Regions from separate parts of the Mixta calida genome, predicted to be linked through region 2. Evidence: predicted binding sites of a transcription regulator. Region 2 holds the regulator's gene; each other region holds the start of a gene.
What was found. The regulator PurR, encoded in region 2, represses purine synthesis genes. The targets are predictions, from matches to a motif close to CANGCAAACGTTTGCNTG.

Region 1 (4,211 bases), 1.9 Mb from region 2:
GATGGCTGAGCCGGAAGAAATGATCAGCACATTGCTTTGTTTTTCGCGCAACGCATTATCGATGATTGTCCGCAGCGCAGCCTGGGTACGCGCCTTCACCTGCTGATAGTTTTCTGCCTGCCCGGCGGGATCGGCGGCAGCTATCGCGTTGATACTGCGCTCAACGGACAACGTGCCTGCTTTCATTCCGGCAAACAGCGCCTGTGCATTCGGCAGGCCCAGTTGAGCGGCAGCGGCGGCGGCCATCTCTTTATTAAAGCTACCCTCAAAGCTACCGAAGAAAACTTCACGCAGGCCGGTTAATTCAGTTGGACGAACCGCTTCTCTTCCTGTCTGCTGCAAAATAATCTGCATGGTTTCACGCTGACGTCCGGCATCGCTGGTATAAAAACCCCCAAAGGGGACAGACTTTAATCCTGCGCCAAGATAGCGCGCCACCTGTTTTCCCTCGTCGGTTAATGGGGAGTCGGCCCAACCCTGAACGCGATCCAGCGTGTTCAGCAGCGTTTTACCATGACGTACAAACCAGAGCGTAACAGGCTTATCCTGTTTCGCACCCGCATTAACCGGTTTTTCGATACTCCATGCTGAGCCACACGCCAGAAGCAGAGTTAGCGTAACAAGCCATTTTTTCATGTGATATTCCTTATGTTTTTATCGCCGACGCGTAGTAAGCGGCAGGCGAGAGGGATAAAAAGCACCGCGTCCCTAAAAGCATTAAAAGAGTGCATTCCGCTGGCGCAATTAATCAGGACCGCGGTTTTTTTCCTGTAAATAACAGTCATCAGCCGCAGAATAATTACGCCAGGAAGGTCTTGTTAAACATAAACAGAACTCGTGAATTATTTGGCCGGCTTGTCATCCTCCTTATAATGAATAATTCCTCTGCTGCACAGTTAGCAATAAGAAAAACGGCAATAAAAAAAGAGCAAACTTTTATGCCATTCATGAGGCAAAAAAAAACCTGCGTAACTGAATGACCACGCAGCGAGAATCACTGTCGCCGTGCTTGTTCAGAAACGCAGGTTTTGCCTGTAAATACAGTAGCAATCCTTTGAGCTGCTACGCTAGCACGGCTGTTAAAAAAATAAATAGCCAGCGCCGGTTATTTATTGAATTTGTGATTTCCCTCATAAGACAGACGGAATGAAAGTAAATCGTGATTATCGCTTTACCGTAAGCCTGTCGGAATAAATATAAGGATAAATAATAGTAAAAAGTAACGCTTTAATGGAAAGGGAATCGTTAATAAGCCAATTCATTCAGGAAGGAAAACGGGGCATTATTTCCGCCCCGCCAGAAAATACGTCAGAAATTATAACCCACTACCAGATAGTAACCCCAGCCGGTAGATTTCACTTCAAACGGGCCGTCGCCGAAGTTCAGGTTGGCGCCGTCGGCCCACTGGCCGCCGTTATGGAAATAACGCGCCACCACCGAGTAGTGCCAGTGATCGTAGCCCAGCGCCAGGATATGGCTGGAGGCGATAGAGTTGCTGGAACGGAAAGAACCTGGCGTTTTATCCGCCAGATCGGAACCCCAGTCAAAGTTGGTGAAGCCGATATAGCTCAGGTTGCCGCCCCACAAGGTAGTCAACGGCAGGAAATATTTTACCTTGAAGCGATAGCCGTCCCAGCTGTTTTCGTTCGCCGCGCCGTAGTTTTCCCACTGGTATTTGGCATAAATGTTCAGCGCCAGCGACATTTTGGTGTGGGTATCGATATCGGTGCCCAGGCCCATATACCAGGTGTTCTGGCGGTTGTTATGGTCGCGGCCCATGTCATAGACATAGTTGTTGGCGAAGTACCACTCTTTAAACGGGCCGAAACTCAGGTCGGTGCCGGTCAGCTTGTCGATAGAAAAGCGCGGTTCAATCTCCATAAACAGCGGCGAGCCGTTGTCCCAGATACCCTGCTGATAGCTGTTCGCCGCGCCGAAGAAGTTCGGAATATCCACGTAGCCGTAGAAATCGAACCAGTCTTTATGGGCGAAGGCTTCATATTCCAGATAAACATCGTTGTTCAGGTGCGGCCCGAAACGGGTGTGGTTGCTTCCCACCACGTTAACGCTCTGATGCCACCAGTCTGACACATAGGTAGGCGCGCCAGTTTCCGCCTGAGAAGAGATGCTATATGACGCAGCCAACAGCGCGCCAGCCACCAACATTTTATTTTTCATGGTTTACCACATGCTTAAAGGCCTCTCTGCTGAGCCAGAGAAGGGCCGCGAATCAGTGTCCACTGCTGGACGGGAAGGTATTGTTGTATGCCGCTCCGGGGGAGGCGTACAGGTACGCCGGGGCAGCCCGCATAGGGTGCCTCTATCCTGCCGATAGAAAATAGATATTGCTCACGTTTGTCAAAGTTTGTTTCATTTCGATTCAATCATTTTGTGACTCAGATCACGAACAATGACACAAAGGGTAAAATTAACGTCACAAAGATGGTTTAGAACGATAGGCAATCGGTTTCGCATGCTGCGCAAACGATTAGCTACAACTTCGGTTTTGACTGTCATCAAGAGCAGCAGATAGTTTCAGATTACAACTCGACATAATGCTTATCAGCCGCTTGACGGAAAGTTTTGAACATCTGTTCAGAATAATATTGAACGGATGTTCAAAAAAAGGCAGAATGTGGGCCGGTTAAATCAGGCGAGGCAAAAGGATGGGCTATTTAAAAGCGGACGCACGCGCGGATCTTCTGATTGCCGCCGCAAAAAAGTTAATCAGGAAAGAAGGTTATACCGCCGTTACCGCCCGCAAAATCGCCAAAGAGAGCGGCGCGGCCATTGGGCATATCAACCGCCATTTCGCCTCGCTCAACCAGCTAAAATGCGAAGCTTTTCTTGTCATTGTTAATGAAACCGTGGCTGTGCATCAGGCCGCCAGCGAAGCGTTGAGCGGTATTGACGCGGTGCTGGCGCTGCTATACGAGCCGGATAAAGCACAGCATGAAACGGAACTGTGGCGCGAAGTCTCCGTCGTTTCCCAGCAGGATAAAGCGCTGCATGACATCTTCGTCTACGCGCTTAATCTTTGGCACAACACCGTCAGCGACGCGATTACGCGCGGCATCCAGCAAAACCTGCTGCGCTGTCACGATACGCCGTCAGCCACGGCATGGCGGCTGATCGGCCTGACGCTGGGACAGGATGCGCTGGATATGCACGGCGTGCTTAACGATCGGGAAGATGTGCTGCGCAACAACCTGCTTCATATCATCCGGCTGGAGCTGCAACCGGTGATGGGCGTATCGCAAAGGGAGTTAACATGAACGTAAGCGCAGCAAGTGAAAAAGTCTTTACCTATGGCGTTATCCGTGAGCTGATGCGCTGGATTGAAAGCAATCCGCATCGGCGTATTACGGTGGACGATTGCGCGGAAAAAACCGGCTACTCCAAATGGTATTTACAGCGCTATTTTCATGCGGTAACCGGCAAAACGCTGGCCGCTTTTTGCCGGGAAAAGCGTCTGGTCGCTTCAGCGCGAATGCTGGTGGAAGATAACGTCACTATCGAATACGTTGCGGTACAGCACGGTTTTTCTTCACATGACACCTTCCACAAAACCTTCGTTCGCCACTACGGCATGACGCCAGGCGAATTCCGCCAGAAATGTCGGCAATAGCTTTTTACTTTCACGGTAAAGCGCTGCCGCTATTGTGTCTTCCGCATACGTCCTGAATAGCCATACTGGCAAAAAAACGCATTTGCCGCTTCGCTTATTTACCGGTGGCGGTTTTATTGGTTTTTTACGTCTGATTGTAATTAAATCTTTCAAAAAACCTGTTATTTCATGATGTTTGCTGTCATATCAAAAGCTTATTGCCGCTGCGTTAGCAATTTGCTTTCTCCTGTCCGTCGACTAAATTTATACCCGAAGTCGCAAATATTCTTCTCCATTACAAGCGTACTGGATAAGGATATTATTTTGGAATAACGAGGAGGAATAGATGGCTGAACAACATCGTGGCAATCCTGGTAATTTCGCTGAAGACCGTGAAAAAGCTTCTGAAGCCGGTAAAAAAGGCGGCCAGAACAGTGGCGGTAACTTTAAAAACGACCGCGAAAAAGCATCCGAAGCAGGTAAAAAAGGTGGGCAGAACAGCCACGGCGGCGGTCGTCCGTCAGGCAGCTAATAATTAGTTTGCTTGCTAATTCTGTTTATTAACCCCTGGCATGTTTTTCTAAGCGTGCCGGGGGTTTATTAT
Region 2 (4,211 bases):
CGTTGGCCAGCGCCATGCCGCAGAACGGCGCCAGCAGGCCCCACAGCGTCGCTTTTCCGCTCATCGCCACCATAAACAGCGACACGACGCTGATTGCATAGAAGATCAGCAGCGCAGGCAACAGCGTCCTGCCGCTGCGACGCTGCAACGCGGTGCGACAGCCGAATCCGCCCGCCAGAAAAGCGACGGTTTGCGGCATATAGCTCAGGCCAATATCCGCCGGACTTAAACCGAGATCGTGCAGGATAAAGGGTGAGCCGGTCAGCCAGGCGAAAAAGCTGGCGGAGCAGGCGGCATAGATCAGTACGTTGCCGCCGTAGACGCGCGAGGTCAGCATGGTGAAAAAGCCGGCGCGCGGACGCGAATCGTGCGCGGCCGCCGCCGGCGCTTTTTTCAGCCTGGCTGTAGCGAACAGTAGTGGCAGGGTCACCAGCAGCAGCGTCAGGAAAATAGCCCGCCATGAAAAGTGGCTCAGCACCCAGGCGCCCAGCAACGGCGCCAGCGCCGGAGAAAGCGCGACCAGCGGCATAATGGTGGCGAACACGCGGTTAGCCTGCGCGCCGCGATAGCGATCGACCACCAGCGCCTGCCAGCTTACCGTGGCGGAACAGACGCCCACCGCCTGGATAAAGCGCAAGGTCAACATCTGCCAGGTCTCATTCGCCCACAGCATGCCCGCACAGCCGAGGGCAAACAGCGCCAGGCCGAACAGCAGGACCGGCTTACGGCCGAAGCGGTCGGAAAGGGGGCCCCATATCAGCTGCGCGCAGGCGAAGCCGCCAAGAAATACCGTCAGGCTGGCGCTGATGACGCCTGCGGAGGTGTGGAAGCTTTCCTGCATGGCGGTGAACGCCGGCAGATACATATCAGTGGCGAGAAAACCCAGCGTACTGAGCAGCGCCAGATAAAGCATAAATCCTTTTGAACCAGACATCTCTTTCTCATTAATTAGCAGGTGAACAGACGGCGCGAGGGTAAAGGATGTTTTTCTGAATGTGAAACGCTAAAATTTGCCGGTTGATTTCAAAATTTTTGCAGGCAAAAAATGTGGTCAGAACATGCCCTTGAAGTGGTCGACGCCGTCGCCCGCACCGGCAGCTTTTCCGCTGCCGCCGCGGAGCTGCATCGCGTGCCTTCCGCCATCAGCTATACCGTGCGCCAGCTGGAGTCCTGGCTGGCGGTGCCGCTGTTTGAACGTCGTCATCGCGATGTGGTATTAACCGAGGCGGGCGAGCTTTTTATTCGTGAAGGCCGCGCTGTTATCAAAAAAATGCTCGCCACGCGTCGGCAGTGTCAGCAGGTGGCGAACGGCTGGCGCGGCCAGCTGAGCATCGCCGTCGATCGCATTGTAAAACCGCAGCGCACGCGTCAGCTGGTGCTCGATTTTTATCGCCATTTTCCCGATATGGAACTGTTAATCACCCCGGAGGTGTTTAACGGCGTCTGGGACGCGCTGGCGGACGGGCGTGTCGATGTGGCAATCGGCGCGACGCAGGCTATCCCCGTCGGCGGCCGCTTCGCCTTCCGTGATATGGGCGCGCTCAACTGGCGCTGCGTGGTTAACGCCAGCCATCCGCTGGCCGCAGCGACCGGCGGCCTGCAGGATGATGATATCCGTCCCTGGCCTTCACTGGTGCTGGAGGATACCTCGCGCGCGCTGCCGCGCCGCACCACCTGGACACTGGATAATCAGCGACGGCTGGTGGTGCCTGACTGGGAGAGCGCTTTCGACTGCCTGCGCGCCGGTCTCTGCGTTGGCATGGTGCCCGGCCATTTCGCCGCGCCGCTGCTGGCGACGCAGGAACTGACGGAGTTGCCGCTGCCGGTGCCTTTTCCCGACAGCCACTGCTGCGTCAGCTGGTCGGAACAGAGCGGTTCGCCGGCGCTGAGCTGGCTGCTGGATTATCTGGGCGATACGGAGACGCTGAATCGGGAGTGGCTGCGTGAGGAAGAGAGCACTCAGGATAGCGCATTATCCTGAGCGGCAAGGCAAAGGTCGCGGCAGGGATAAGCCGCGATGACGTAAAGCATTAACGACGATAGTCGCGGAACGGGCCGTCAGCCACCGAGCGGCGTTCAATAAGCGTCGGATGCACCTCAATCGTTTGCGATTCTTCGCGCTTATTGATAATGCGATCCAGCAGCATATCGAAGGCGGTTTCGCCTAGTTGCTCTTTCGGCTGATGAACGGTTGTCAGCGCTGGCGTAAAATAGCGCGCGTTGCGCACGTTATCATAACCGATCACCGAAATATCCTGCGGCACGCGCAGGCCCATCTCATCCGCCGCACAAATAGCGCCCATCGCCATAATGTCGCCGCCGCAGAAGACGGCGGTAGGGCGTTGCTTCTGCGCCAGGATCTGCTGCATGGCGCGGTAGCCCGACTCCGGCTCGAAATCGCCCTGCACGATCCACTCTTCGCGCACCGGTATATTCGCCTCGTTCAGCGCCTTCATAAAGCCGGCAAGACGGCCGCCGCCGGTGTTGCGCTCCATCTGTCCGGGAATCACGCCGATATCGCGATGGCCGCGTTCAATCAGATAGCGGCCTGCGATGTAGCCGCCTTCAAAAGCGTTATCCAGCACGGTATCGGTAAAGTCGCCGCGCGACTCGCCCCAGTCCATCACCACCATCGGGATATTGCGGTTCTCCTCAAGCATCTTCAGCAGCGCTTCAGGATATTCAGAACACATTACCAGCAGACCGTCGACGCGCTTTTGCGCCATCATCGACAGATATGCCTGCTGCTTTTGCAGATCGTTATGGGCGTTGCCCAGAATCAGGGTATAGCCGCGGGCGAAGCAGCGCGTTTCCACCGCTTCGATGATTTCCGCAAAATAGGGCGCTTCGCTGGAGGTCGCCAGCAGGCCGATCGACTTGGTGTGGTTCACCTTCAGGCTGCGCGCGACCGCGCTGGGCGAATAGTGTAGTTCTTTGATGGCCGCCCACACCGCCTCGCGCGTCTCTTCCGCGACAAAGCGGGTTTTATTGATGACGTGTGACACCGTCGTCGTAGACACGCCGGCACGCTTCGCGACATCTTTGATTGTTGCCATTAAAAAGATACTCCTGCGCTTATCATAAGGGTTTGATAAGGCTAATGTTAAACGTTTGCGTCCTCGCGGCCTGCTTCAGCGTGCTTATCCATTGTCATTGTGCTGGCTGAGATACGTCTGGCAGGCGGGACGTCTTTAAAAAAGGGCCAACAGCGACGGTTTGCCGGTGTTGCGCAACGCAAGGCGGGGATTCTATCAAGCTGACGCAAAGAAAACGAGATTTTTACCGGTGAGTATGGGAAAATCTATACCGTTATTGTTTGTGTGGTTAAAGGAGAGGCCGGGTGAGCACCGATTTAAAGCTGTCGTTAAGCACCACTGTCGCAGCATTGCTGATGATCATCGCTTTCAGCTTAACCGCTGTCATGCATTGATCGGATGATGCGTATAAAAAAAGCCTGTCGCAAGACAGGCTTTTTTGTTGCGCAACGCGCTTAGCGGATGGTTTTTGGCGTCATTACGCGACGCGCGCCGACATAATGGCGCTCCCAGTAATCATCGCTGAGCTGGCTGATTTGAATATCTTTACCGGTGCGCGGCGACTGAATAAAACGACCGTTGCCAAGATAAACGCCAACGTGATCGGCGGCGCCGCGGTTATTAATGCGGAAAAAGACCAGATCGCCTTTTTCCAGCGACTGACGGTTGACCGGCGCGGCGTCACGCAAGTGATACATCTCATTGGCGGTGCGGGGAATTTTAAATTTCACCACATCCTTATAGGCGTACCAGACCAGACCGCTGCAGTCGAAGCCGGTGTGAGGCGAGGTGCCGCCCCACAGGTAAGGTTTGCCCAGCTGACCCATCAGCTTGTTCATCGCCGTTTCACGCGCTTTCTGATAACGCTCGCGGTGCGCCTTACTCATTTCGAGCGGGCCACGGGCCTTGGTCTGCTTTTTATCGCCGCGCTGATGGCCATAGCGCGCCTTCGCCGTCCTGGCCATACTTTTTTTCTTTGCGCTGTTCTCTTTTGCCGTTTTAACCGGTGAGCGGCCTTTTTTCGTGGTTAACGCTGGGGATACCGCGACGGTTGCCGTTTTGCCTTTCTTTTTGACTTTGCTTTTTTCCGCCGTCGCCGTACGCGTTTTTTTACTGGTGGTTTTTAAGGGGCGACGCTTGCGCCGTTCATCTTCACGGGCGCTTTTCTTATCAATC
Region 3 (4,211 bases), 1.7 Mb from region 2:
GGCATCCAGACACCTGCCGAGATTGACCACTTTATGGCACTGACCAACGATGACGTTTATCTGCTCTATGATACCGGCCATATTTACTACTCCGAGAACAGCGAGCAGGCGATGCTGTCGGTGCTGGAGAAGCATCTGCCGCGCATCAACCATATTCATCTGAAGGATGTGCGCGATGAGGTGGTCAGCGCGGTGCGTAACCAGAAACTCTCCTTCCTGGACGGAGTAAAACGCGGCACTTTCACCGTGCCGGGCGACGGCGTGATTGATTTCAAACCGGTGTTTAAAATTCTCGACGACGCGGGATATCGCGGCTGGATGGTGGTAGAGGCGGAGCAGGATCCGGCGCTGGCTAACCCCTTTGAATATGCGGTGAAGGCGCGTAAGTATATTCGCGAAACCGCAGGCATCTGACGGCATTTTGCGCTGAAAACGGGAACTTATAAGCCTTAAACGACAAAACGCCGCCATCTCTGGCGGCGTTTTTTATGCGCGTAAGCGAGGCGTTTATTTCAGCGTGATGGTGTTAATCACATTTTCCGCTGCCGTCTGCGCCTGTTGCTGATTATCGGCAGGCAGGGTGATTTGCAGCGTCAGCAATTTACCGTCCGCTTTCGCCAGCACGACAGAAGACCAGGCTGTCTGCTGATTGGCGGAGATCACCGTATCCAGCTGCTGCGCCGGTTCGCCCTTGAGCGTAATCGCTTTATTGGCCACTACCTGCAGCTGCGGATCGCGGTTGCGCTGCTGCTGCTCCAGACGCTTCGCCAGCACGTCCAGACCTTCGTTGGTGGCATCGCCATCAATCACGATAATGGCGCGCTGGCCGCTTTCATCGGCGTAAACGTGCATGTTGTTCGCCTGCGTGCCCAGCTTGCCGCTCTTATCAGACATGCCCGCCGGCAAGTTGAAGCTGAGTTTGCCATCCATTAACGACACCGTCTGCGTTGATGTGCTGGCGCTGGCGCCGTTATCGTCCGCTGCGGCTTTATCCGACTGCTGATCGCAGGCGGCCAGACCTACTACCAGTAAACCTATTCCAAGATATTTTGTAAGTTGACGCATCAGGTTCCCTTTTATTGATTAGCCTGGCAATACAGTACTCATACAAACTGAATCAGCGCGTAAAAGCAACCAACCGAGTGTCACAGGATCTTAGACGCGCTGACAAAGTATCGCTATTGCCGCTTAGCCGAAATTGTAGCGGGTTTGTCCTGACATTGCCGCCAGGCGTTTTAACGCGGCATTGAGCAGCACGCCGTAGGCAGGCAGGAAAAACACCATGCAGATAAGCACCTTGAAGCTGTAATCGACCAGCGCGATTTCTACCCAATTCTGCGCCATAAAAGCGTCCGGGCTTTTATAAAAAGCGATGAAGAAGAAGGCGAGCGTGTCGCTGATATTGCCTAAAAACATCGCCGACGCGGGCGCCGCCCACCACTGCGGCAACTGACGCAGCCGGTTAAAGACATGCACGTCCAGAATCTGGCCCAGCGCGTAGGCCATAAAGCTGGCGCAGGCGATGCGGGCGACAAACAGGTTAACCTGCTCCAGCGCGTTCAGTCCCTGCCATGCGCCGTTATAGAACAGCGAAGAGACCACGTAGGAGATAAAGAGCGCAGGCACCATCACCGCAAGGATAATTCGACGGGCCAGCGGCGCGCCAAAAATCCGCACGGTCAGATCGGTAGCCAGGAAGATAAACGGAAAGCTGAAGGCGCCCCAGGTGGTATGGAAACCAAACAGGGAAACAGGCAGCTGGACCAGATAATTACTGGAGGTAATCACCAGCACATGAAACAGGGATAGCCAGATAAGCGCATGCTTCCGCTGGCGCGGCGTAAAGGAGATCATAATGTACCTTTTTTACGTTGGGGTGAGGGAACCCAGTGTTTACTCAGCGTTCTGCTGTCTGTTCGCGTTTAGCCTGACGCATCTTGCGCAAGCTGAGCGGCGACGGAACGCCGTCTGTCAGCGGCAGGCAACATCGCCAGCCGCGGCGCATCTTACCGCGTTGTTTCGGCTTTGCAACGGTTAGTTTTCACGCAAACGTTAACCTGCTTTCGGCGGCTTGCGCAACAGGCCGCCGGGCGTAGAATAGAGCGCAACAGAATTCAGTGACGAGACGATAATGAGTGATCCATTCGCAAACCCCGATCAAACCCTGGACGCGCTGGGCCTGCGCTGCCCGGAACCGGTAATGATGGTGCGCAAAGCGGTGCGCCATATGGAGGAGGGCGAGACCCTGCTGATCATCGCCGACGATCCCGCCACCACGCGCGATATTCCCGGCTTTTGCCGTTTTATGGAACATACGCTGGTGGCGCAATCCACCGATGAGAAGCCCTATCGCTATCTGGTGCGCAAGGGCCTCTCTTAAGCGTCAATAAAGCCAGAGCGAGCGGGCGATCATAAAGTGCCCGGCGAAGTAGCAGGCGGCGACGATGGCGTTATCCGCCGTAAAACGCTTGCGGTAATGGCTGATAAACCAGACCAGATTCGCCAGCGTCAGCAGCGTGGCGCCGGCCACCAGCGAGAAGCTGTAGTCGTTAGGACGGAAATAATAGAGTTCGGCGGCCAGCCAGTTCATCACCAGCGTCATGCCGATAAAAGTGCAGATTGGCCAGCGCAGATCTTCCAGCCGCGACCAGATAATCGCTATCCAGACAATGCCGATAATCAGCATGGTCAACGGGATCGGCCAGAAGAAGCTCATGGTCATATGGCTGGCGAAATTAATGGTGTAGAGCAGATGCGCAAGGAAAAAAGCGCCAATGGCATACATCATACGCTGACGCGGAAGCAGCGTCAGCGCGTCGCCCGCCATCGTCGCCAGCAGACCGAGCAAAATCAGGTAGTCGCCGGGATTGCGCGTGGGCGCTTGCCAGGCCCAGGCGAGCAGCAACAGCAGCGTAACCGGCTTAAACACCCAGCGCTGCCACTGTGGGCCGCGGTAGGAAGCATCTACATAGAGCCAGCCGGAAAAAAGTACGGCAAGAAATGACCAAATCATTACGTTGTCCTTTTCTGAAAGGGGCGACAGCGGCATCAGCCCTGAAACGCAGCGCCGACGCAGCCGCCGTTTTATTAACAACATCCTGCAATCAGTTTAGGTTAGCGGGATGCAATGTGACAATGAGAGGGCTCCGGTTGTCTGCCTGACGCGACAACCCGCCACAGGAAGCAGAATACGAAGATGAGCAAACCCCCGCTGATTTTTATTATCGTGCTGGCGATTATCGCCGTACTGGCCTCACGTCAGTTTATTAAGCAGCGGCGTGAAAACGCAGCGAACGATGCGGCGCCGGTGCGATCGCTACAGGTAGAGGTGAAAACCAAACGTGAGTTTCCCGCCCCGGATCGGCGTTCACGTCAGCGGGAAGTGATTGCGGGCGAAGAAATGCGCTACGAGGCCTGGTTTCACCCGCTTAACGGCGCGGGCGACATCAGGCTGACGGTGACGGCTAAGGATTATCATCAGATGGATAAAGGCGTAAAAGGCGAGCTTAAGGTGCAGGGTAGCCGCTTTATCTCTTTTACGCCTGAGAAGCCGTAGAACGTTACTGCTTCGGATAGTGCTTTTTCTGCCAGGCAAGTAGCTCGAACACGCCGAAAAAGAAGATCTTAACCTGCGTCAGACGGCTCAGCTTCGCGCTGTCTTTCGGCTGCGTGGCGCGCAGCAGTACCAGCTGCAGACCGTGCATAATCACCATAAAAATCAGCGCGACATTAACAAAATATGTCAGCGGCTTAGGAAAAGGCTGCACGATATTCAGCAGCAAAAAGGCCCAGACGCAGACCATCAACAACCGACCCAGATTAAGCCACATCATCCTGCTCCTGTTTTACGCCTTCGCGGCGGTATAAGCGGTAAGCGACCTGTCCCGCCACTTTTTCCCGATGTAAAAACCAGTTAACCGGCACCGGCGGCGCGCCATTTTCTATTTCGCTTTCAACGTAGATCAGCGCTTCATCGGCCAGCCAGCCGTTGATTTCCAGCAGTTGCAGCGTCTGTTCCAGCAGACCTTTGCGAAACGGCGGATCGATAAACACCACCTGATAGGGTTCGCCCTGCTGCGCCAGCCAGCTCAGCGTATTGGTCTGGATCACCTGCGCGTTGTCGGCCTTCAGCGTCTTCAGATTCTGCGTCAATTGCTGGGCGACCGGCTTTTCCAGCTCCAGCAGCGTCGCCGATCCCGCGTAGCGCGACA
Region 4 (4,211 bases), 1.2 Mb from region 2:
AGGGTGACCGGCGGCGGCCATCCAGTTAGCGGAGAGCTTGACGCGCTTCAGCGCGCCAATATCGGTCGCCGCCAGATTAGTCAGCGCCTCGCCGACCGCCAGACGCGCCGAGGCGGCGAAATCGAGCAGCGCGACCGGCGCGCGCTCGCCCATTGAAAAGGCTTCGCCGTGGTAGCTGTCGAGGCTGGCGGTCGTCACCGCGCAGTTGGCTACCGGCACCTGCCACGGGCCAACCATCTGATCGCGCGCCACCATGCCGGTTACGCTGCGGTCGCCGATGGTGATCAGGAAGGTTTTTTCCGCTACGGTCGGCAGATGGAGCACGCGCTTCACCGCCTCTTCCAGCGTCATGCCGTCGCGCGCCAGGGCTTCGTTCTGCGCCTGCTGACGACGCACATCGCGCGTCATCTTCGGCGTTTTGCCCAGCAGCACGTCCAGCGGCATATCGATCGGCTGGTTATCGAAGTGGCTGTCGGAGAGCGTCAGGTGCTGTTCTTCCGTCGCTTCGCCAATCACCGCATAGGGGGCGCGCTCGCGCTGGCAAAGTTGATCAAACAGCGCCAGCTTGTCCGGCGCCACCGCCAGCACATAGCGCTCCTGCGATTCGTTGCACCAAACTTCCAGCGGGCTCATGCCCGGCTCATCGTTGAGGATGTCGCGCAGGTTGAAACGCCCGCCGCGGCCGCCGTCGCTCACCAGCTCCGGCATGGCGTTCGACAGGCCGCCCGCGCCCACATCGTGGATAAACAGAATCGGGTTCTGCTCGCCCAGCTGCCAGCAACGGTCGATCACTTCCTGACAGCGGCGTTCCATTTCCGGGTTGTCGCGCTGTACCGAAGCGAAATCGAGATCGGCGTCGGACTGGCCTGACGTCATAGAAGAAGCCGCGCCGCCGCCCAGACCGATATTCATTGCCGGGCCGCCCAACACGATCAGTTTCGCGCCAACGCTGATTTCGCCTTTCTGAACGTGATCGGCGCGGATATTGCCGATACCGCCCGCCAGCATGATCGGCTTATGGTAGCCGCGCAGTTCGCTGCCGTTGTGGCTGTCGACCCGCTCTTCATAGGTGCGGAAATAGCCGTTCAGCGCCGGACGGCCAAATTCGTTGTTAAACGCCGCGCCGCCCAACGGGCCTTCCGTCATGATGTCCAGCGCGCTGACGATGCGATCGGGCTTGCCAAAATCCTCTTCCCACGGCTGCTCGAAGCCGGGAATACGCAGGTTGGAAACGGAGAAGCCCACCAGACCGGCTTTTGGCTTCGCGCCGCGGCCGGTGGCGCCCTCATCGCGGATTTCGCCGCCGGATCCGGTCGCCGCGCCAGGCCACGGCGAGATCGCCGTTGGGTGGTTATGGGTTTCCACTTTCATCAGGATATGGGTCGGTTCCTGATGGAAATCGTAAACGCCGCGCTGCGCGTCGGCATAAAAGCGACCGACCTCGGAGCCTTCCATCACCGCCGCGTTGTCTTTATAGGCCGACAGGACATAATCCGGCGTCTGCGCGAAGGTGTTTTTGATCATTTTGAACAGGGATTTCGGCTGAGCTACGCCGTCGATCACCCAGTCCGCGTTGAAGATTTTATGGCGGCAGTGTTCGGAGTTCGCCTGAGCGAACATATAAAGCTCGATATCGTTCGGGTTGCGCCCCAGTTTTTCAAACGCGGCCAGCAGGTAATCAATCTCGTCGTCGGCCAGCGCCAGGCCCAGTTTCTGGTTAGCCTGCTCCAGCGCCGCGCGCCCCTGCGTCAGGATATCCACGCTTTGCAGCGGCTGTGGCTGCTGCTGAACGAACAGCTTTTCCGCATCGGCCAGATCGTCATACACGGTTTCCATCATGCGATCGTGCAGCAGCGCGGCGAGCTGCGTCCACTGCGCTTCCGTTAGCTGCGGCGCCTGTACGTAAAACGCCAGGCCACGCTCCAGACGACGCACCTGCGGCAGATCGCAGTTGTGCGCGATATCGGTCGCTTTAGAGGACCAGGGAGAGATGGTGCCCGGACGCGGCGTTACCAGCAGCAGACGCCCTTGCGGCGCATGTTCGGCGAGAGAAGGACCATATTTCAGCAGGCGTTGCAGGCGGGATTTTTCTTCTGCGTTCAGCGGTGCGCTGACATCGGCAAAATGGACATACTCGGCGTAAATATCACTCACCGGCAGGTGAGCGTCCTGAAAACGGGTCAGCAGTTTGTTTACACGAAATGCCGACAGGGCGGGCGAACCACGCAGAATTTCCATCATTAAGATCTCTCGTCAGAGCGCCGGAGGACGCTTCTTTGGGCGCAACAGGGAAAACGGGCGATATTATAGAGAAACGGCCCGCCTAACGAAACCGTTTGCGTGGATTTTTCCGCGCCTGGAATTAGCCTGAAAATTGCGCATATCCTGCTATTGCAGTTGCTCTGCGCCGCTTTGTTGCGCAAAATGCCCCACGCTCTGGGATTTAATAGATAACAAACGCTGCCCGAAGAGACAGAGGCCTGAGAGCCACCGAGAGATAAATATTTGAAATATTTGAAAATTAATTATCTGCTGATCGGGTTGATTACCGTCCTGCTGGCGGTAGCGCTCTGGCCGACCATTCCCTGGCACGGCAGCGCGCAAGACAAGATCGCGCAGATAAAATCGCGGGGGGTGCTGCGAATCAGCACCATTAATTCTCCGCTAACTTACTACACCAGCAACAATGCCCCGGCCGGAATGGATTATGAGCTGGCGAAGCGCTTCGCCGATTATTTGGGCGTCAAACTGCAGGTCAATGTTCATCAGAACCTGAACGACCTGTTTGACGATCTCGACGACGGCAAAGCCGATCTGCTGGCTGCCGGGCTGATTTACAATAGTGAACGGCTGGCGCGCTTCCGCACCGGCCCCAGCTACTATTCCGTTTCGCAGCAGCTGGTTTACCGCATCGGCACGCCGCGGCCAAAAAACCTGGGCAATCTGAAAGGCCGACTGACGGTTGCCTCTGGTTCAGCCTATATGTCGACGCTGCGTAATATCAAAGAGAATCAGTATCCCGATCTGGACTGGGCGATCTCGACCGATCAGGGACCGAAAGCGCTGCTGGAAGCGGTCGCCAACGGCGAGCTGGATTACACCATCGGCGATTCAGTCACCATCGGCCTGTTGCAGCGCATTCACCCGCAGCTGGCGGTGGCGTTCGACATTACCGATGAGGAGCCGGTCACCTGGTATATGCAGCGTGAAGAGGACGACAGCCTGAACGCGGCGATACTCGACTTTTTCAGTCAGATGGAAGAGGAAGGCGCGATGGCGCGGCTGGAGGAGAAATATCTCGGTCACGTCGGCGCCTTCGACTATGTCGATACGCGCACTTTCCTGCGCGCTATCGACGATATCCTGCCCGATATCCGCCCGCTGTTCGAGCGTTACGCCGCGCAGATCGACTGGCGCCTGCTGGCGGCCATCTCCTATCAGGAATCGCACTGGAATCCTCAGGCGACCTCCCCGACCGGCGTACGCGGGCTGATGATGCTGACGCGCAACACGGCAGACAGTTTGCAGGTGGCGGATCGTCTCGACCCGGAGCAGAGCATCCGCGGCGGCAGTGAATATTTGCAGCGCATGATGGAAAAGGTACCGGAGTCGGTACCGGAAGATGAACGCATCTGGTTTGCGCTGGCGGCCTATAACATGGGCTACGCCCATATGCTGGACGCGCGCAAGCTAACGCAAAAACAGGGCGCCAACCCCGACAGCTGGGCGGATGTAAAGCTGCGCCTGCCGATGCTGAGCCAGAAACGCTATTACAGCCAGACCACCTACGGCTACGCGCGCGGCCAGGAAGCCTATAACTATGTGGAAAATATCCGCAAGTATCAGCTCAGCCTGGTCGGTTATTTACAGGAGCAGGAGAAAAAACTGGCCCAGCGTAAAACGCTGGAGGCCACGTTAGGGGAAGGTTATCCGGCGGTCGCGCCCGACATCGCCATGAATTAAGCGGCGCTGCCCGGCGTCGCCCCCTGCTCTGCGGCACGCTGCGCCTGACGCTGCGCCCGCTTCTGTTCGCGGCGCATACGAAAAAAGTCACTGAGCATCGCGGCGCATTCGTCCGCCAGCACGCCCTGTTCCACTCTGACCTGATGATTCATGCCGGGATGTCCCAGAATATCCATCAGCGATCCGGCGGCGCCGGTTTTCTCATCGCGCGCGCCGAATACCAGACGACCGATACGGCTATGAACAAT

Region 1: a site for PurR is predicted at 2,457-2,474, ahead of C2E16_RS18835 (nucleoside-specific channel-forming protein Tsx). Genes of this name have one in related genera too.
Region 3: a site for PurR is predicted at 2,043-2,060, ahead of tusA (sulfurtransferase TusA). Genes of this name have one in related genera too.
Region 4: a site for PurR is predicted at 2,326-2,343, ahead of purL (phosphoribosylformylglycinamidine synthase). Genes of this name have one in related genera too.

Annotation. Positions count from the first base shown of each region.
Region 1 covers NZ_CP026378.1:3,949,191-3,953,401, reverse strand. The annotation lists gene C2E16_RS18840 (histidine phosphatase family protein) at 1-636, opposite strand, end outside; gene C2E16_RS18835 (nucleoside-specific channel-forming protein Tsx) at 1,309-2,178, opposite strand; gene C2E16_RS18830 (TetR family transcriptional regulator) at 2,667-3,275, shown strand; gene C2E16_RS18825 (helix-turn-helix domain-containing protein) at 3,272-3,628, shown strand; gene C2E16_RS18820 (con-10 family general stress protein) at 3,954-4,139, shown strand.
Region 2 covers NZ_CP026378.1:2,098,428-2,102,638, forward strand. The annotation lists gene punC (purine nucleoside transporter PunC) at 1-934, opposite strand, end outside; gene punR (DNA-binding transcriptional activator PunR) at 1,046-1,981, shown strand; gene purR (HTH-type transcriptional repressor PurR) at 2,031-3,056, opposite strand; gene cydH (cytochrome bd-I oxidase subunit CydH) at 3,341-3,430, shown strand; gene C2E16_RS09960 (C40 family peptidase) at 3,491-4,211, opposite strand, start outside.
Region 3 covers NZ_CP026378.1:351,572-355,782, forward strand. The annotation lists gene iolE (myo-inosose-2 dehydratase) at 1-414, shown strand, start outside; gene C2E16_RS01550 (DcrB family lipoprotein) at 508-1,065, opposite strand; gene C2E16_RS01555 (7-cyano-7-deazaguanine/7-aminomethyl-7-deazaguanine transporter) at 1,189-1,854, opposite strand; gene tusA (sulfurtransferase TusA) at 2,132-2,380, shown strand; gene C2E16_RS01570 (lysoplasmalogenase) at 2,384-3,013, opposite strand; gene C2E16_RS01575 (DUF2500 domain-containing protein) at 3,197-3,556, shown strand; gene C2E16_RS01580 (DUF1145 family protein) at 3,561-3,830, opposite strand; gene rsmD (16S rRNA (guanine(966)-N(2))-methyltransferase) at 3,820-4,211, opposite strand, start outside.
Region 4 covers NZ_CP026378.1:3,324,944-3,329,154, forward strand. The annotation lists gene purL (phosphoribosylformylglycinamidine synthase) at 1-2,241, opposite strand, end outside; gene mltF (membrane-bound lytic murein transglycosylase MltF) at 2,506-3,963, shown strand; gene tadA (tRNA adenosine(34) deaminase TadA) at 3,960-4,211, opposite strand, start outside.